DNA from 4 places in the Streptomyces sp. NPDC052023 genome. Region 1 is predicted to be linked to each of the others. Evidence: riboswitches for the same ligand, from Rfam matches in the RefSeq annotation. Region 1 holds a riboswitch; each other region holds the start of a gene.

Region 1 (4,713 bases):
TCGACCCGCGCCTCGGCCTGCTGCTTCTGCCGCCGCAGATCGGCGATCTCGGCGCGCTGGGCGACGTACTGCCTTATCGGGTAGGCGAGCGCGACGACCAGGGAACAGACGACGAGGGCGAGCAGGGCCGCGCGGCCGGTGAGCCGGGAACGGCGGGCCTGGCGGCGGGTCTGGGAGCGGTAGACACGGGCCGCGGTCTGCTCGCCGAGCAGCCTGAGCCTGGTCGCGGTGGAGAAACGGTCGCGTTCCTTCACGGCCATTTCGGCTCTCGCCTCCCCATGCCTGCGTGGTGCACACGCGCGTACGTCCCCGCACACGGTACGGGACCGGGTGCGGGGACGTACGTACGACGCTTCCTACGAGGGCGTCGCTCAGCCCTTGAAGCGCGGGAAGGCGCTGCGGCCGGCGTACACCGCGGCGTCGTCGAGGATCTCCTCGATACGCAGCAGCTGGTTGTACTTGGCGACGCGCTCGGAACGGGCCGGGGCGCCGGTCTTGATCTGGCCGCAGTTGGTGGCGACGGCGAGGTCGGCGATGGTGACGTCCTCGGTCTCGCCGGAGCGGTGGGACATCATGCACTTGAAGCCGCTGCGCTGGGCCAGCTCGACGGCGTCCAGGGTCTCGGTGAGCGAGCCGATCTGGTTGACCTTGACCAGCAGGGCGTTGGCGGCGCCGTCCTCGATGCCGCGGGCCAGGCGCTCCGGGTTGGTGACGAACAGGTCGTCGCCGACGAGCTGGACCTTGTCACCGAGCTTGTCGGTGATGGTCTTCCAGCCCTCCCAGTCGTCCTCGAACAGCGGGTCCTCGATGGAGACGAGCGGGTACGCGTCGACGAGCTCCGCGTAGTACTCGGTCATCTCGGCGGCCGAGCGGTCCTTGCCCTCGAAGGTGTAGACGCCGTCCTTGTAGAACTCGGACGCGGCCACGTCGAGGGCCAGGGCGATCTGCTCGCCGGGCGTGTAGCCGGCTTCCTTGATCGCCTCCAGGATGAGGTCGAGGGCCTCGCGGTTGGAGCCGAGGTTCGGGGCGAAGCCGCCCTCGTCGCCGAGGCCGGTGGCCAGGCCCTTGCCCTTCAGCACCTTCTTGAGGGTGTGGTAGACCTCGGCGCCCCAGCGCAGGGCCTCGGAGAAGGACTCCGCGCCGATCGGGGCGATCATGAACTCCTGGATGTCCACGTTGGAGTCGGCGTGCGAGCCGCCGTTCAGGATGTTCATCATCGGCACCGGCAGCAGGTGCGCGTTGGGGCCGCCCAGGTAGCGGAACAGCGGCAGGTCGCTGGCCTCGGAGGCGGCGTGCGCCACGGCGAGCGAGACGCCGAGGATGGCGTTGGCGCCGAGGGAGCCCTTGTTGTCGGTGGCGTCCAGGTCGAACATCGCCTGGTCGATCAGGCGCTGCTCGGTGGCGTCGTAACCGACCAGCTCCGGGCCGATCTGCTCGATGACGGCGAGGACGGCCTTCTCGACGCCCTTGCCGAGGTAGCGGTTGGGGTCGCCGTCGCGGAGCTCGATGGCCTCGAAGGCGCCGGTGGAAGCGCCGGACGGAACGGCGGCACGACCCGTGCTGCCGTCGTCGAGGCCGACCTCGACCTCGACCGTGGGGTTGCCTCGGGAGTCCAGGATTTCCCGGGCTACGACGACGTCGATGGACGGCACGAGCATCTCCTTCGTGGATGTGACGCGGTTTAGCAGGACCGCAGCGGCTCTGCGAGACGAGCCTAACCGCCTCCGTGCGATCGGCCAGCCGGTCGCCCATCTCGTGGACGGAACCGAGAGTAAATTGTTTCCGAACGAAACAAAGACGGGGGCGCACGGGGTGGGAAGCGGGGGGTGAGGGGGCGGGGGGCCGGCGGACGGCGACCCGGGGGACGCCGGATGGCCGAGACCGCGGGGCAGGTGGATGTCCGGTGGGCGGCATCGGCGCGGTGCACGGGCGATGAAGGGCCGGGACCCCAGGCGAGCGCGTGTCCTTGCGGGTGGCATCGGCGCGGCGCGCGGCCGGCATGCAGGGCGAGGGGGCGCCTGGGGCGGCGCACGGCTGAGACAGGGGGGCGGCTGACCGACGATCCCGATAGCGGCGCACCGATGCGGGGCGTAAAAAAGCCCCGCCCCGGTGCGTACGGGGGAACACGCACCAGGGCGGGGAGCCCGTGGGGACGGGGGGTGACCCTCACGGGAGCCTCTGGGGCCTCCGGCGGGCCGGCGGCGTACGCCGTCCTACTTCAGGTGCAGCTGCTGACCCGGGAAGATGAGGTCGGCGTCCTCGACGATGTCCTTGTTCAGCTGGAACAGCTTCTCCCAGCCACCCTTGACGTCGTGCTCGGCGGCGATGGTGCTGAGGGTGTCACCCTCGGCGACCTTGTACTCGCCGTCGCCCTTCTTCACCTTGTCGCCGGTCGGCGTGGTGACCGTCTCCTTCGCGGCCGGACGCTCCTCGGAACGCGAAGCCGGCTGCTCCTCGGTCGCCCGCGTGCTGGTGTCGGTGCTCTGCGACTCGTTCGCGGCGGAGCCGCTGTCGGTGGAGCCACCGCCGGTGTACGCGGCGTTCGACAGGCCCGTGCCGCAGACCGGCCAGGCACCCTTGCCCTGGCCCGCGAGCACCTTCTCGGCGATCTGGATCTGCTGCTCCTTGGAGGCCTGGTCGGCCGTGGAGGCGAACTGCGTGCCGCCGTACGCGGCCCAGGTCGAGGCGGAGAACTGCAGACCGCCGTAGTAACCGTTGCCGGTGTTGATGGACCAGTTGCCACCGGACTCGCACTGGGCGACGGTGTCCCACTCGGAGGCCGTGGCGGCGGAGGCGCTGCCGGCGGCCATCAGCGGCGCGGCGACGGCGGCGGCACCGGTGACGCCGACCGCGGCGATGGCGCGAACGGCCTTGGACGGACGACGGTGCTTGCCCTTGCTGGAAAACAGCATGGTTGATCCCCTCACCGACGCCTGCGAGGTGAGCTGTCGGGTTCGGGCCGGTTGAGTTGCCCGGCCACACCTCCCTGGGAGGCGTGGCTTCACCCCAAGCCGGTTCCGGCGCTGAGTCTCCTCAACTGCCGGGCCCGGCACCTACCTTGGGTCCCCCGCTCCTGCCTACGGCGCTTGACGCGACGACTGTTCCCGGCCGGCCGCTGGCAGGATTCGGCGTTGCGGCAACCGGGGCTCGTGTTGACGAGCGGTCATGACCGTAGACAGGCGATCGACGGAATTTCAAAGACGATCAGGGCTTCTGAGACTCATCCCACACTTTCGCCAAAACGGACATTCAGCTCGAAGTGTGACGTGAACTCCCGCCGCCCGCAGGCCGTTTCCGGGCCTGCTCGCCGGCCTACTCCGCCCGGATGTCGAGCTCCTGACCGGGGACGATGTGGTCGGGGTCGGCACCGAGGGCGTTCTTGTTCCCGGCGTACAGCGCGGCCCATCCGCCTTGCACGTCAAGGGAGTCGGCGATGCTCCAGAGGCTGTCGCCGTCCCGGACCGTGTATGAACCGTCGACGGCCGCGCGGGTGCCGGCGGCTCCGCGCGAGGCATGCCGCCCGGCGGACTCTCCGGACCTGCCGTCACCCTCGTCCGCGCTGCCCCCTCGGTGCTTGCCGGTGCCGAGGGCTCCGGTGTCGGTGAGGTTCGAGGTGCTCGGCATGCCCGAAGGCACGTCGGAAGACGGGGAACTTGAGGGGGATTCGCCCGATTCAGGGGATTCGCTGGAGCTGGGGGATCCACTGGAATCGGGAGAGGTGGATCCGCCGGCCTCCTGGGAGGTGGAACCGTCGGACGGGCGGGATTGGCCGGATTCGCCGGATTCAGTGGAGTCCGGGGAATTCGTTGGGTTTGCCGGACTCGATGGCTTCGCGGAATCCGTGGGCGCACCGGAACCATGCGACTCATCGGCGTCGCTGGAGCCGCCGGAACCGCTGGAGCCGTCGGCATGGCTACGGCCGGACGAGTGGGACAAGCCGAGCGAGTTGGACAGACTTCCCGAATCGCTGGATCTCGTATGCGACGGCGTACTGGAGGCGTCACCGGCCACCCCCGTGTCGACCGCGGCCGACTCGGTGTCCACATCGAGCCCCACCAGCGGCCCGCAGGTCGCCCACGCGCCCACGCCCTGGTCCGCGAGGACCTTCTCGGCGACGGCGATCTGCTGCGAACGACTGGCCCGGTCCGCGCTCGCGGCGTACATGAGGCCGCCGTACTTCTCCCAGTCCTGCTGGGAGAGTTGCAGCCCGCCGTAGTAGCCGTTGCCCGTGTCGGCGCTCCAGGAGCCACCGGTCTCGCACTCCGCGACCCGGTCCCATGTCGTTCCGCCGGCGGCGCTCGCACCGGTGGCGCCGAGGAGCGGGATGGCGATGGCGGAGCCGGTCACTCCGGCCGCGACGACAAGAGCGGGTGCCTGGCGGGGGCGACGGTGACGACCGTTCCCGGAGAGCATGCGGGGACCTTTCGCGCGACAGCGGGGATCTGCGCGGCAGGTGAAACAGGGGGGCCGCGCTGATGGGTGAACGTATAGGCAGACGATCACTTGTCACAAGTTAATGCCGCACAGATCACGTGAAGATCACATAGTTGAAAGTGCGTCACGTTTCCTGCGCAGGCGTGAACTCCACCGGCAGCGTCCGCAGTCCCCGCATGATGAGCCCCCCGCGCCACCGCAATTCAGCCGGATCCACCGCGAGTCGCAGGTCCGGGAGGCGGGTGAGGAGGGTGGCGAGCGCGGTCTGGCCCTCCAGGC
Region 2 (4,713 bases), on a different contig from region 1:
TTCCGGTGATGGTCTTCTTGTGCCGCTTCAGCTCGGCGCGCCGCGACTGGAGCGAGTTCAGTTCGACGCGTGCGGCGCCGCGCAGTTGCTCGATCTCCCGCAGCTCCCGGCGGACGCGTGTGACGGCTGCCGCCTGCCGGTCGCCCGCGCGTTCGGCGAAGGCGGCGCCGTCGAGATACCGGTCGGGGTCGTCGGACAGCACGAGTCGCAGCGCGGGGTCGAGGCCGCCGTCCCGGTACTGGGCGGCGGCGTACGAACCGAGCGCGTCCCGGGCGGAGTTGAGCCGGTCCTCCTTGCGGGCCGCCTCGTCCTGCAGGCTGCCGAGCCGCTGCTGTGCCGCCCGGGTCTGCTCCTTCACGCCGTTGTACTTCTCGGTGGCGACCTCCGCCTCCTGGTACAGCTGGTCCACCTTGGCTTTGACCTGGCCCGGCGTCAGCTGAGGCTCGGCGTGACCGGTCCCCTCGAGACCCGTCGCGGTCGCCGCGCCCGCAAGGGCGATCGTCGCCGCCGTGCGGGCCCTGGTGCCGGGGGCCGAGCGTGGTCGGGGCTTGCGGTGCGCTGCCACGTGGACTGCACGTCCTTTCGTACGACTCGGGCGACCGCCGGTTCCGTGCGGCCACCGGTTGGAGGTACGACCGCTCCGGGGCGGCTGACGCGTCCGGCGGCGCCCCGCACAGGGGATGCGGGGCGCCGCCGGACCTTCTCGGCGGTGGTGCCCGGCTGCCGCCTCTGGCCAGGGGCGGTGGTGGGGTGCCGGTCACCTGGTGGAGGACGCTAAACCCGGGCGTGTCGGCGTGGTGACGTCTTGTGCGGAAGTGACGGCAGAGGAGCGGCGGGTGACCGTATGTGACCGAGATCGCGATTCGGGGCCATCGTCTTCACGCAGTGCGATGACCGATGCGGCGATTCCGGGGCGGGTGGAAGCCCGAGGATGCTATGGGGCGCATATATGCAGCCGCCGGGTGGGCGTGCCGTGGGTGACCCGGTGTCGGGGGCCCGATGCCCCCTCATTAGGCTCCGGCCCCATGGACGTACTCATCCACCTCTTCGTCGGCCTGCACATCATCGGCATCGCCTCCCTGCTCGGTGGCTTCCTCACCCAGATGAAGGCGATGGGACAGGGCACCGCACGATTCGTCCCCGCGATGCTGCACGGCGCGCTGACCATGCTGGTCACCGGCGTGATCCTGGTGGGCCTCAACCAGGCCGACGACCAGCCCGTCGACAACATCAAGATCGGCGTGAAGCTGGCGCTGCTGATCGTGATCCTCGGCCTCGTCTATGTGAAGCGGGACGACGAGAAGGTGGACAAGGGCATGTTCGGCCTGGTGGGACTCCTGACCACGGCGAACGTCTTCATCGCCGTGCTCTGGACCTGACGATCCGCCCCACGCGCGCGTGCCGCGGAAATCCGCCGCACGCGCGCGTGCCCTTCGACGGCCTCCCCGGAGAGCGTCCCGGAGCGCACGCCGGAGCGCCTTTCGGCGCCGGTGTCAGGCCGGGCGGACGACGCTGTGGATGGAGGACTCGCCGTCGTAGAAGACCGACTCCTCGCGGACGTACGTGCCCGGCTTCGGGGCGTGGATCATCATGCCGTTGCCGATGTAGAGGCCGACGTGGGTGACGTCGTCGTAGAAGAACACCAGGTCGCCCGGCCGGGCGGCGGCGACGGACACCGTCGTTCCGGCGTTGACCTGGTCGTAGGTGGTGCGGGGGAGCGAGACGCCGGCGGCCTTCCACGCGGCCTGGGTCAGGCCGGAGCAGTCGTAGGACTCGGGGCCGGTGGCGCCCCAGACGTACGGCTTGCCGATCTGTGCGCGGGCGAAGGCGAGCGCCTTCTCCGCCTTGGTGCCGTACGCGGAGTCCGGCGTGGAGGTGCCGGAGCCGGCCTCGGTGCCCGCGCCCGCTGAGCCACCGCCGCCCGCCGACTCCTGCTCCTGCTGAGCCGCCTCCTGGCGCCGCTGCTCCTCCGCCTGCTGCCGGGCGAGCTCGGCGGCCTTGCGCTCGGCCTCCTCCTGCTTCTTCTTCTCGATGGCCGCGAGGCGGGCCTTCTCCTCGGCGGTCAGCTCCGACAGCAGGGTCCGCGCGTCGGCCAGCTTCTTCTGGACGGTGGCCTTGGCCGTGCGCAGATCGCTCTGCGACTCGGTGAGGGTGTCCAGGCTCCGGGTGGCCTCCTGCCGCTTCTTCATCGTCGCGGACTGCTCGGTGAAGTACTCGTCGACCGCGTCCTTCTGATGGCTGGTCAGGCGGCCCATCAGCTGGCTCTGGTCGAAGTAGTCCTGCGGGGAGTCGGCGAGCAGGAAGGTGGCGGTGTCGGGGACCGAGGCCCCGGTGCGGTACTGGGCGGCGGCGTACGTCCCCAGTTCCTCACGCGCCTCGTTCAGTTTCTGTGTGCGCTGGGCCACGTCGTCCAGGAGGGTGTCGACGCGCTTGCGCTGTTTCGCGGTCTTCTCCTTGGCCGCGTTGTACTTCTCGGTCGCCGACTCCGCCTGGCGGTAGAGATCGTCGACCTTCTTCTCGACCTCCTCGAGGCTCGGCTTGTCGTCGGCCGAGGGCTCGGCGTTGGCGGTCTGGGAGAGCAGGGCCACGGAGGTCAGGGCAGCGGTGGCGAGGGCCGGGGTGCGTATGCCTGCTACCCGCGCGCCGGTGGAGCGCGACTTGCGGTGCGACGCCAAAGGAGGCGACTCCTTCCATCTGCCGCCTACCGGGTTAGCTGTCGGGTTCGGGCGGGTGGTTCGGAAGGGTTGCCCTACGGCCCGCTCCCAGGAGGGATATGGGCCGATTCACCCCAAGTTCGGTTGGGTCCCCGGCTCCGGCTGCCTTGGGCGCACCGGACTCGGCGGAGGCCGCACGGCCCGGCGACGTTCGCCGGTGAGAGTCGGGCGGCCTGCCCGGCACGGTAGCCAACTTGTGTGGCCCGTGTGAAGGTTGGTGGGTGATATGCCCGATACATTTTCGTGACCTTCAGTCAGCCGTCACGGCCCGCGTGAGAGCGTGTTCGGACGGTGAGGGTGTGGTGGGTGCGGGTGCGGATGGGTGCGGGTGCGGGTGCGCGAGATCGTCCCCGTGGGGCGCCCGCCTCTCTCGTGTCCGGATCCGGCCCCCTCGGAGAGATCATCCGGCTTCAGGGCCCGGCATCTTTTCGGGGTGGCCACGGGTTGTCGGTGGGGCGCCCTAGACTCGGAGAGCGATGAGCAGCCTCTTTGACGACAGCTTCCTGGCGGACCTCCAGGCCCCACGGGCCCGCGAGGAGCCTCCGCCGCCGCCCGAGGACGATCACGCTCCGGAGCCGCTTCCGGACGATCTGTTCGGCGGGAAGTTCGACGCACCCCCGGACCGGGACGCCTACTACCGCGACGGCGCCCCGCGCCCCGCCCTGGACTCCGCCGCGCTTCTGGAGGGGCTGAACGACAACCAGCGTGCCGCCGTGGTCCACTCCGGCTCCCCCCTGCTCATCGTGGCCGGCGCCGGCTCCGGAAAGACCCGCGTCCTCACCCACCGCATCGCCCACCTCCTCGCCGAGCGTGGGGTGCATCCGGGCCAGATCCTCGCGATCACCTTCACCAACAAGGCCGCGGGCGAGATGAAGGAGCGCGTCGAGCAGCTCGTCGGCCCCCGGGCGAACGCGATGTGGGTGATGACCTTCCACAGCGCATGCGTGCGCATCCTGCGCCGGGAGTCCAAGAAGCTCGGCTTCACCTCGTCCTTCTCGATCTACGACGCCGCCGACAGCAAGCGTCTGATGTCGCTGGTCTGCCGCGACCTGGACCTCGACCCCAAGCGCTTCCCGCCCAAGTCCTTCAGCGCCAAGATCAGCAACCTCAAGAACGAGCTGATCGACGAGGAGGACTTCGCCGCCCAGGCCACCGACGGCTTCGAGAAGACCCTCGCCCAGGCCTACGCGCTGTACCAGTCCCGTCTGCGCGAGGCGAACGCCCTCGACTTCGACGACCTGATCATGACGACGGTCAACCTGCTCCGCGCGTTCCCGGACGTCGCCGAGCACTACCGCCGCCGCTTCCGGCACGTCCTGGTCGACGAGTACCAGGACACCAATCACGCCCAGTACGCCCTCGTGCGCGAACTCGTCGGCACCGGCGAGCGCGCCGCCGAGAACGTCGACGTGCCGCCCGCCGAGGGCGACCTCGAGCCCGCCGAGCTGTGCGTGGTGGGTGACGCCGACCAGTCGATCTACGCCTTCCGCGGCGCGACCATCCGCAACATCCTCCAGTTCGAGGAGGACTACCCGGACGCGACCACGATCCTGCTGGAGCAGAACTACCGCTCCACCCAGACGATCCTCTCCGCGGCCAACGCCGTCATCGAGCGCAACGAGTCCCGCCGCCCCAAGAACCTGTGGACCAACGCGGGGACGGGCGCGCGCATCACCGGCTACGTCGCCGACACCGAGCACGACGAGGCGCAGTTCGTCGCCGACGAGATAGACCGACTCACCGACGCGGGCGACGCGAAGGCGGGCGACGTCGCCGTCTTCTACCGTACGAACGCCCAGTCCCGTGTCTTCGAAGAGATCTTCATCCGCGTCGGACTGCCCTACAAGGTCGTCGGCGGCGTCCGCTTCTACGAGCGCAAGGAGGTCCGGGACGTCCTGGCCTACCTGCGGGTGCTGGCCAACCCGGAGGACTCGGTCCCGCTGCGCCGCATCCTCAACGTCCCCAAGCGGGGCATCGGCGACCGTGCGGAGGCCATGAT
Region 3 (4,713 bases), on a different contig from region 1:
GCTTCCGTCGCGGGCGATACGCCGCGCCGTCCGCCTGGTCACCACAGGGCCGGCTCCCGCCGCCGCTCTCGCGGTGCCGTTCGCGGCAGCACACGCGCTGCCCGGGGGCCTCATCGTCGGCCTGCGCACGCTGGTGTCGATCGCGACGGGCGTGGCCCTCGGCGGCCTGCCCTTCCTCCTGATGGCCCACTCCTTCCGCCCCGCCCGGTCCGGCACCGACGGCGCGATCACCGTCGCCCCCGGCCTGGCGGAGCCGGTCGCAGGACCCCGGCCGCGCCGCACGACGCTCCCGGTCCACTGAAGCCATCCCTGGGGTCACGCTCATGCGCATCCGTACGTCCTTCCCCTACGAGACGACTCATCAGGACCTCCGTATCCCGCTGCCCGACGGAACCCGGTTGTACGCGCGCGTGTGGCGCCCGATCACCGGCGAGCCCGTACCGGCGCTCCTGGAGTACCTCCCGTACCGCCTGACCGACTGGACCGCGCCCCGCGACCATCAGCGCCACCCCTGGTACGCCGGCCACGGCTACGCCTCCGTCCGCGTCGACGTGCGCGGGCACGGCAACAGCGAGGATGTCCCGACGGACGCGTTTTCCGCGACCGAACTGGCCGACGGGGTCGAGGTGGTGAACTGGCTGGCCGCGCAACCCTGGTGCGACGGCAAGGTCGGGATGTTCGGCATCTCCTGGGGCGGCTTCAACTCCCTCCGGATCGCGGCCCTCGCGCCCGAGCCGCTCAAGGCGATCGTCGCGGTCTGCTCCGCGGACGACCGTTACGACAACGACGTGCACTACATGGGAGGTTCCGTCCTCGCCGCCGGCATGCACGCGTGGGCGGCGGCCATGCTCGCCTTCGCCTGCCGCCCGCCCGACCCGCACCATGTCGGCGATGCCTGGCGGGAGATGTGGCTGCGGCGCCTCGAAGAGGTCGAGCCCTTCGTCCACACCTGGCTCGCCCACCAAGGACGCGACGACTACTGGCGGCAGGGCGGCGCCGGCGAGGACTACGGCGCCGTCGGAGCCGCGGTGCTGGCGGTGGGCGGCTGGCACGACCCCTACCGCGACAGCGTGCTCCGCCTGGTCGAGCGCCTCCCGGCGGACCGCGTCCGCGGCCTCATCGGCCCCTGGTCGCACCAGTACCCCGACCGCGGCATGCCGCCCGGCACGGCGATCGGCTTCCTCCAGGAGACCCTGCGCTGGTGGGACCACTGGCTGAAGGGCGAGGACACCGGCGCGATGTCCGAGCCGCTGCTGCGGTCCTACGTCATGGACGCGCATCCCCCGGCCCCCGGGTACGAGACGCTGCCCGGCCGCTGGGTCGGCGAGCCCGCATGGCCCTCACCCCATGTGACGACGGTCACGTACGCCCTGCGGGGCGAGCCCGTGCTCGTCCGGTCGCCCCAGCACACCGGCGTCGACGCGGGGCGCTTCGTCCCGTCCGGGGGCGAGGCCGACCTGCCGCCGGACCAGCGGGAGGAGGACGCGCGCGGGGCAAGCTTCGACTTCGCGGTGCCGGAGGAGACGTGGGTGCTGGGGCGGCCGCGGGTACGGCTGCGGCTGACCTCGCAGGTGCCGCGCGGGCAGGTCGTCGCGCGCGTGTGCGACGTGGCGCCGGACGGCTCCTCGACCCTGGTGACACGGGGCGTGATCAACCTCTCCGCGCGCGAGGGGCGTGACCGGGTCACGCCGTGGGTCCCAGGGGCCACCGGGGACGTCACCTTCGAGCTCAGCGGCATCGGGTACGCCTTCCCACCCGGCCACCGCATCCGCCTCGCCGTCTCCTGTGCGTACTGGCCCTGGATCTGGCCCCAGCCGGACTCGTCAGCCGGCTTCACCCTGGACCCCTCCGGCAGCGCCCTCGAACTGCCGGTACGCGCGCGTGCCGTGGGCCCACCGCTCACCTTCGGCGAACCGGAGCAGTACGGGCCGCTCGGCGTCGCCCAGCCGGCCACGCTCGACGAACCGCGCCCGGAGCGGCTGGTCGTGCGGGACGTGGCCAAAGGCGAGTGGCGGCTGGAGGTCGACCCGCGCTGCGGCGGCACGCGCATGCACCCCGACGGGCTGGAGTACACCGAGGACGCGCTGGAGACGTACACCGTCCGTGAGGACGATCCGCTGTCGGCCCGCACCCGCTCGGACTGGTCGATCCGGCTGCACCGCCCGGAGTTCGCCTGGGACACGACGATCCGCACACGGTCGGAGATCGCCTGCACGGCGGAATATTTTTTGACCTCGAATGAGGTGATTTGCACCGATGGCGCAGAAGTGGTCTTCCACCGCACCTGGGAAGAGCGAATTCCACGGACCGCCGGTTAACTAGGACTTGGGCCTATTGCCCGATTTGCCATTCTTCTGCTCGCGCGTGACTTGGCTCACTCGGACGCCTTCACGATTTCCTTACAGAGGTCCCGCGACCTGCCTTTGCGCACAACCGAGTTGACCGTTGCCGGACGCGAAGGATCAAGGGCGCCAAACAGGCAATTCGAAGATCAAATCCCGCGATATGTGAAATCGCCACTTGTTTCGGACATGTGCTCTCGCATACGTTCCCGGCCAGTCGGGCGGAACGCCGAATCCTGCCGCCGCCCGAGCCACCCATGACGGACTCACTCACCGCACGGCAGGAGCGGGGGACCCAGGTGGATTGCCGGACCGGAGGCCGTACAGCACGGCACACCGGAACGGCTCGGGGTGAAGTCGCACTCGCAAGAGGCGGCCGGGCACCTCCCCGCCCGAACCCGACAGCTCACCTCGCAGGCGCCGGAGAGGACAGTCCCCATGACTGCAAACGGTCAGCACAGCCGCACCGCCCGCATCGCCCGCAGGCTCGCCGTCGCCGGTACCGGCGCCGCCCTGCTCGCCCTGCCGCTCGTCGGCGCCACCACCGCGTCCGCCGCCACGCCCGCGGCCGTCACCTCGGTCACGACGTACCCGAACAACCTGGACGGCTGGATCCGCCAGTCGCTCGACATCATGGCGCAGCAGGGGATCCCGGGCTCGTACGACGGCATCCACCGCAACATCATGCGTGAGTCGTCCGGCAACCCGAACGCCATCAACAACTGGGACTCCAACGCCGCCAAGGGCACCCCGTCCAAGGGTCTGCTCCAGGTCATCGACCCGACCTTCGCGGCCTACCACGTGCCCGGCACGGCGTACGACCCGTACGACCCGGTCGCCAACATCACCGCCGCCTGCAACTACGCGGCCGACCGCTACGGCTCCATCGACAACGTCTTCGGCCCGTACTGAGCCTCGGCCAGCAGCCGTTCGAGGACGACGGCGACGCCGTCGTCCTCGTTCGACAGGGTGATCTCGTCAGCCACCGCCTTGAGCTCGGGGTGGGCGTTGGCCATGGCGACGCCGTGCGCCGCCCAGTCGAACATGGGGATGTCGTTGGGCATGTCCCCGAAGGCGATGGTCCGTTCCGGGCCGAGGCCCAGGTGCCGGACCGCCAGCGCAAGTCCCGTCGCCTTGGTGATGCCGCACGGCTGGAGCTCGACCGTTCCCGGTCCCGACATGGTGACGGTCGCGAGCGAACCGACCACCGCGCGGGCCACCGCCGCCAACTCGTCGTCGGACAGGGTCGGATGACGCAGCAGCACCTTGCTGATCGGCGCGCACCACAGGTCGTCGCGGCGATCGATCCGCACCGCCGGCAGCGTGGGGTGCGGCATGAGATACCCCGGCTCGATCAAGGTGAGCCCGTCGACGCCGTCCTGGTCGACGGCCGCGTACACCTGTCCGACCTCGGCCTCGATCTTGCCGAGCGCGGTCTCCGCGAGTTCCCGGTCCAGCGTCACGGACCACAGCAGCCGATCCGCGCCGGCGTCGTACAACTGCGCGCCCTGCCCGCACACCGCGAGCCCCCCGCCGCCCAGGAGTTCCAGCAGCGGCCGCACCCTCGGCGCCGGCCTGCCGGTCACCACCAGATGCCGGGCTCCGGCCGCCGAGACCCGCGCGAGCGCGGCGAGGACACGGTCGGAGACCGTGTCGTCGCCACGGAGCAGCGTTCCGTCCAGGTCGGTGGCGATGAGGGCGTAGTCGGTGCGCGCGTACTCAGTGCGCGCGGCATATGCGATGGGTGCGGCCATGATCCGAGAATACGGACAGCGGACCCGCACCGTTCATTCCCAACTACCTTCACACCGTCTGCTTTTCACCCTCACGTGGCGCCGGGGAGGACCTGCGCCGGGTTCGCCGTCCGTGCCCGCAGGGTGCCGCCCGCTGTTGTCAGTGGCCGGTGCGATGCTTGCTTTCACTGCGCTGACGGATCGGGGGCGGTCATTGTGACGGGTCGGTGGGACATGCGGCGACGCGAAGGCACAAGGAGCTATTCAGGACATTCAGTGCCTTCAACGCGTTTCACACACTGCCCAAGACGGGTGCCGCAGCCGTAACGTGATCAGCGACCGCATGGACCGCGCGTACGAAAGTGAGGCAGCACCCCATGCCCCCCTTCGATGTCCCCGAGGGTGACCCCTTCGGTCCGCACAACCTTCCGTACGGCGTGTTCTCACCCGCCGGGTCCGCCGAGCGGACGGTGGGTGTCCGCCTCGGCGACCACGTCCTCGACGCCGGCGCGGCCGCCCTGGCGCTCGGCTCCCCGTACGCGGAGCTGCTGGCCCGCCCGACCCTCAACCCGCTGCTCGCCGCCGGCCGCACGGCCTGGTCGGACGTCCGTCGCGCGCTCACCGCCTGGGTCACCGTG
Region 4 (4,713 bases), on a different contig from region 1:
TGCGCGGCCGCGCTGATCGCCATCATCGCGAACAGCTTCGCGACCAGATGGATAGCGACCGCGGACCCGGCCAGCGCCGACACCTGGGGTGCCACGGTCATAGCCCCGATCGTCGAGGAGTCCGCGAAGGCGGCCGCGATCCTGCTGCTCTTCCTCTTCCGGCGCCGCGACTTCACCGGAATCCTCGACGGCGTCGTCATAGCCGGGGTGACCGCCACCGGCTTCGCCTTCACCGAGAACATCCTCTACCTCGGCACCGCGTTCGGCACCGACCAGCTGGCCGGCCACAGCGGGATCGCCTCCGTGACCGCCGCGACGTTCTTCGTGCGGGTCATCATGTCGCCGTTCGCGCACCCCCTGTTCACCGTGTTCACCGGCATCGGCTTCGGCATCGCCGCGCTCGCCGCGGAGCGCCAGCGGCTGCGCCGCGTGCTGCTCCCGCCGACGGGGCTGTTGCTCGCGATGGGGATGCACGCCTTCTGGAACGGCTCTGCGACCTTCGGTGACTACGGGTTCCTCGCGGTGTACGGCGGCTTCATGGTCCCCGCGTTCGGGCTGCTGACCTGGCTGGTGATCTGGACGCGGCAGCGGGAGCTGCGGACCGTCCGCGAGGAGCTCCCGGCCTACGTCGTGGCCGGCTGGATCTCGCCGTCCGAGCCCTTCGCCCTCGGCTCGATGCGGGCCCGCCGGCTTGCCCGCGAGTACGCGGGCCACCACCTCGGCAGACCGGCCGCCCGGGCGGTCTCACAGTACGAGGCGTACGCCACGTCCCTGGCCTTCCTCCGGCACCGGGGCCGCCGGGGCCGGGCCCGCACCGACTTCGTCGTACGGGAACGTGAGCTGCTCCAGGAGCTGTGGAGCCGCCGGGAGATCGCCCGCCCGGCCCTGGAGTACGCGGCCCGGACGACCGCCCCGCCGATGCCGGTGCTGATGCCGCCGGTGTACGGCTGGGCGCCTGCGCACGGGCCCGCGGCGCCCTACCCGGCGTACAACCCCTACCGGTCGTAGGACGCCCCCCGGCCCCCGGACAGCCGAAACCGGCAGCCCTGACGTCGGGGGGTTGCCGTCAGGACCGCCGGGGTTCGTGAAAAGCGCGTCAGGAGGAGGCCCTCAGGGGTTGAGGCCCTTGCTCCGCAGCCAGGCCAGCGGGTCGATGCCACCGGAGTCGCCGGTGTGCACCTCCATGTGCAGGTGGGCCCCGGTCACGTTGCCGGTGGCGCCCACGCGGCCGATCACCTCGCCCGTGGTGACCTTCTGCCCGACGCTGACGCCGATCGACGACTGGTGGGCGTACCAGATCTCGGTGCCGTCGTCGAGGGTCAGCACGGTCTTGTAGCCGTACGAGCCGTTCCAGCCGGCCTCGGTGATGGTGCCGCTGTGGACGGCCTTGAGGGGCGTGCCGGTCGGCGCGGCGAAGTCGAGGCCGGTGTGGTAGCCGGACGACCACAGGGCGCCGGCCTGGCCGAAGGTGGAGGTGAGGGTGTACGAGGAGGTCGGCAGCGTGAACTGCTTGGCCAGCGCGGCGAGCCGCTCGGCCTCGGCCTTCTGCCGGGCCTCCTCCTCGGCCTTCGCCTTCGCGGCGGCGGCCTTCTCCTTGGCCTCCTTCTCCGCCTTGGCCGCTGCCTCGGCGGCGGCCTTCTCGGCGGCGGCCACGGCCTCGGCGGCGGCCTTGCTCTCGACCTGCTCCTGCTGCTGCTCGGCCTGCGCGATGATGCGGGCGCGCAGCGTCTCACCGGCGCCGGTGGTGCCCTCCGCGGTGGCCGCGGTGGCCGTACCGAGGCTGCTGAGCGGCGCGCTCGCGGTCGAGGTGTCGGCGGAGTCGGAGTCGGAGTCGTCGGATATCAGCGAGCCGACGTTGGGCAGGTCGGGCATCGAGATCGACACCGGCGGCTTGCCGGTGTTGGCGCTCGCCATGCCGCCCGCGCCGACCGCGGCGATGACGCCGACGCCGAGAACGGTGGAGCTGCGGGCGAGCCCGCCGCCGCGCTGCTTGCTGACGCGATGCCGGCCGCGTACGGGGCGGATGGTCTCCGCAGTGGGATTCCACTCCTCCCACGGGCCCTCGTCGGTGCGCTGTGCGCCGTAGACGAACGTCTCGGTGCCGTCGGCGGTGCGCTGATCCGGCACGAACGGGGCCTGTGGGGCAGGCCGGTTGGACGCCACGTGGGCGTACTCCTTTCCTTCCTTCTCGCCTACCGGGTTAGCTGACGGGTTCGGAGCAGGAAGGTCTCCTACGCGCGTAAACCAGCCGTGCTTCCACGGCGGCATACGCCCGATTCACCCCAAGATGATGGTTCCCCGGTTCCCTGTGGGCCGGTGAGGGCCCCGCGCGGGATTCGGCGCGTGCGCACGGAGCCGCCTCTTGTGACGGCTGGGACGACCGCGCTGCGTTATCGGACGTTAATAGAACCGGGGCCTGATTTCCAAGCTGTTCCACTTGATCTTTAACGTTTTCTGCCAGGACGTACAGGTCCATGAACGGCGAAAATCGGGCGAGTTGACCGTCATTCAGAGTCATCTCCACATCTGACTGCATGTCAGTTGTTATGCGGAGGGCTTCCGTTCGATCACCCGCGGTGACAGTCGCCGTGCGGGCGCCGTACCGCGAGCAGTGCCATGTCGTCGGTGGTGCCGCCCCCGCTGTGCCGGCGGACCTCGTCGGCGACCGCGCACAGCAGCTCCCCGGGGCCACAGAAGGTCCGGCCGGCCAGCCCGGCCACCGGGTCGTAGAACGCGCCCCACGCGTCACGGGCCTCGGACAGGCCGTCGGTGTACAGCAACAGCGTCGCCCCTACCGGGAACGGCGTCTCCTGCGCCCGGTCCGCCCACGTGCCCAGCTCGCCCATGCCGAGCGGCAGCGCCGGTTCCTGGGCGGGCAGCGCGCTCACCGTGCCGTCGGCGTACAGCATCAGCGGCGGCGGATGGCCGCGGTTGAGGATCCGTACGACGCCGTCGTCGTGCGGAAGCTCGGCGAGTACGGCGGTGGTGAACCCCTCGAAGGCGTCGACGCCGTCCCGCCGTGAGGCCTCGCGCGTCAGTGCCCGCTCCAGCCGCTGCGCGACCGCCGCCAGCGTCGCCTCGTGCTCGGCGGCCTCCCGGAACGCCCCGATGACCACCGCGACCGCCGCCACCGCCCCCATACCCTTGCCGCGCACGTCCCCGACCACCAGCCGTACGCCGTAGCGGCTGTCCTGCACCGCGTAGAGGTCGCCGCCGATGAAGGCGTCCGCCTGGGCGGCCTCGTAGCGCGCGGCGATCTCGAACCCGCCGATCCGCTCCATCGGCTCCGGCAGCACCGCCAGCTGGGCGGCCTCCGCGATCTCCCAGGCCGAGTCGAGGCGGGCATGGCTGCGCCGGACGAGCCGGTTGATCAGCACGGCGAGAACGGCGACCGTCGCCACGGTGACCGCCTCGGTGAGCGACTCGACCTTCAGGGCCTCGCCGAACCGGATGTCCATGGCCACGACCACCAGGAGGGCCGCGACGCCGGTGAGGACCGTGGCCCGGCAGGACAGGAGGGGGGCGGCGATGAGTGGGGCGGCGGTGAACAGGGGGGCGCCGGTGAAGCCGCTGGGGGTCAGGTAGTCGTAGCAGCCACCGATGACGAGGAGCAGGGCGGGGAGCAAGCGGACGAAGGTGCGGGCAGAGGAGATCGGGCGTTCCTCGGGGGGCGGCGCGGGTGGCACCGGGCCGGCGAGTGACGCGGGGCCGCCGGGGCCGGGGGCGGCGTCGGGGGCCGGGTCACCGGGGACGCGGTCGCCGGATCTGGCGTACGGCCGCTCTCCCTCTGCCTCCGCAGGCCGCACTGTCGTCTCCTGTTACGCAGGTCGTCGCACCTGTCCAGAGTTCCTGGAGCGGGCGCGGGAGACCAGCCGGACGGGCCGACCGGATGACGGAGGAACCGGCGCCGGGAAACGACTCGGGGCCGGAATCCATGATCTGGATTCCGGCCCCGGGCCTTCAGTAGCGGGGACAGGATTTGAACCTGCGACCTCTGGGTTATGAGCCCAGCGAGCTACCGAGCTGCTCCACCCCGCGTCGGTATGACACCAGTGTACGCCATGCGCGGGACGCTCCGCGCCACGGTTTCCGCAGGCCCGCGCCGACCAGGACCTGGAGGTCCCTCACACGGCCAGGTGCCGGTTGGGTTCCCTGGCCGCCGTCGCGTACTCCGGAACCACCACCACGTCCACCCCGGCCGCCGCCAGTACCCCGCTCCCGTCGGCGCCCGCCACGAACGTGTCCGGCTCACGCCAGGCCGTCACCACGCGCCCCACCCCGGCGTCGAGGATCAGGCGCGCGCAGGGCCGGGGCCGGGAGGCGCGGTGGGTGCAGGGCTCCAGGCTCGTGTACACCGTGGCGCCGGGCAGCCGGGGGTCGGTCGCGTCGATCTTGGCGAGCGCCGCCTCCTCCGCGTGGACGACCGGATCGCCGCCCTCCCGGGAGTGGCCTCGCGCGAGCTCCGTACCGTCCTCCGCCACGACCACCGCGCCGACGCTGAAGGCCGTCTCCGAAGGCGGGCACAGGGCCGCCAGCTCGCAGGCGAGGGCCAGCCAGCGGCGGTCGGCGGACGCGGCGAGGGTGCCGGTGCCGGGGGCGGTGGGCTCGTAGCGCATGAGAACCACGTCCTCGATCCGCCGGGTCTCGACCAGGCGCAGGCGTCCGGACTGGTAGCGGCCCGGGCCGAAGAGGCGGGGCGCGGAGGGGTCGCCG

Evidence for each region. A riboswitch is a leader RNA that binds a small molecule or an ion and turns the genes downstream of it on or off. The one in region 1 is predicted to bind cyclic di-AMP.
Region 2: linked by a shared signal. The riboswitch ahead of ACIHCM_RS15550 (NlpC/P60 family protein) and the one ahead of ACIHCM_RS24850 (transglycosylase family protein) in region 1 are both predicted to bind cyclic di-AMP.
Region 3: linked by a shared signal. The riboswitch ahead of ACIHCM_RS30775 (transglycosylase SLT domain-containing protein) and the one ahead of ACIHCM_RS24850 (transglycosylase family protein) in region 1 are both predicted to bind cyclic di-AMP.
Region 4: linked by a shared signal. The riboswitch ahead of ACIHCM_RS04110 (M23 family metallopeptidase) and the one ahead of ACIHCM_RS24850 (transglycosylase family protein) in region 1 are both predicted to bind cyclic di-AMP.

Annotation. Positions count from the first base shown of each region.
Region 1 is NZ_JBIUBW010000013.1:107,396-112,108, forward strand. It holds gene ACIHCM_RS24840 (septum formation initiator family protein) at 1-260, opposite strand, end outside; gene eno (phosphopyruvate hydratase) at 372-1,652, opposite strand; gene ACIHCM_RS24850 (transglycosylase family protein) at 2,214-2,912, opposite strand; cyclic di-AMP (ydaO/yuaA leader) riboswitch at 2,916-3,095, opposite strand; gene ACIHCM_RS24855 (transglycosylase family protein) at 3,313-4,413, opposite strand; gene ACIHCM_RS24860 (cytochrome P450) at 4,559-4,713, opposite strand, start outside.
Region 2 is NZ_JBIUBW010000006.1:161,140-165,852, reverse strand. It holds gene ACIHCM_RS15560 (NlpC/P60 family protein) at 1-565, opposite strand, end outside; gene ACIHCM_RS15555 (hypothetical protein) at 1,026-1,379, shown strand; gene ACIHCM_RS15550 (NlpC/P60 family protein) at 1,494-2,675, opposite strand; cyclic di-AMP (ydaO/yuaA leader) riboswitch at 2,683-2,852, opposite strand; gene pcrA (DNA helicase PcrA) at 3,191-4,713, shown strand, end outside.
Region 3 is NZ_JBIUBW010000021.1:11,937-16,649, forward strand. It holds gene ACIHCM_RS30765 (hypothetical protein) at 1-301, shown strand, start outside; gene ACIHCM_RS30770 (CocE/NonD family hydrolase) at 324-2,318, shown strand; cyclic di-AMP (ydaO/yuaA leader) riboswitch at 2,600-2,777, shown strand; gene ACIHCM_RS30775 (transglycosylase SLT domain-containing protein) at 2,781-3,254, shown strand; gene ACIHCM_RS30780 (HAD family hydrolase) at 3,218-4,096, opposite strand; gene fahA (fumarylacetoacetase) at 4,453-4,713, shown strand, end outside.
Region 4 is NZ_JBIUBW010000002.1:15,899-20,611, forward strand. It holds gene ACIHCM_RS04105 (PrsW family intramembrane metalloprotease) at 1-1,008, shown strand, start outside; gene ACIHCM_RS04110 (M23 family metallopeptidase) at 1,111-2,163, opposite strand; cyclic di-AMP (ydaO/yuaA leader) riboswitch at 2,175-2,352, opposite strand; gene ACIHCM_RS04115 (PP2C family protein-serine/threonine phosphatase) at 2,568-3,806, opposite strand; tRNA gene ACIHCM_RS04120 (tRNA-Met) at 3,965-4,038, opposite strand; gene ACIHCM_RS04125 (dihydrofolate reductase family protein) at 4,125-4,713, opposite strand, start outside.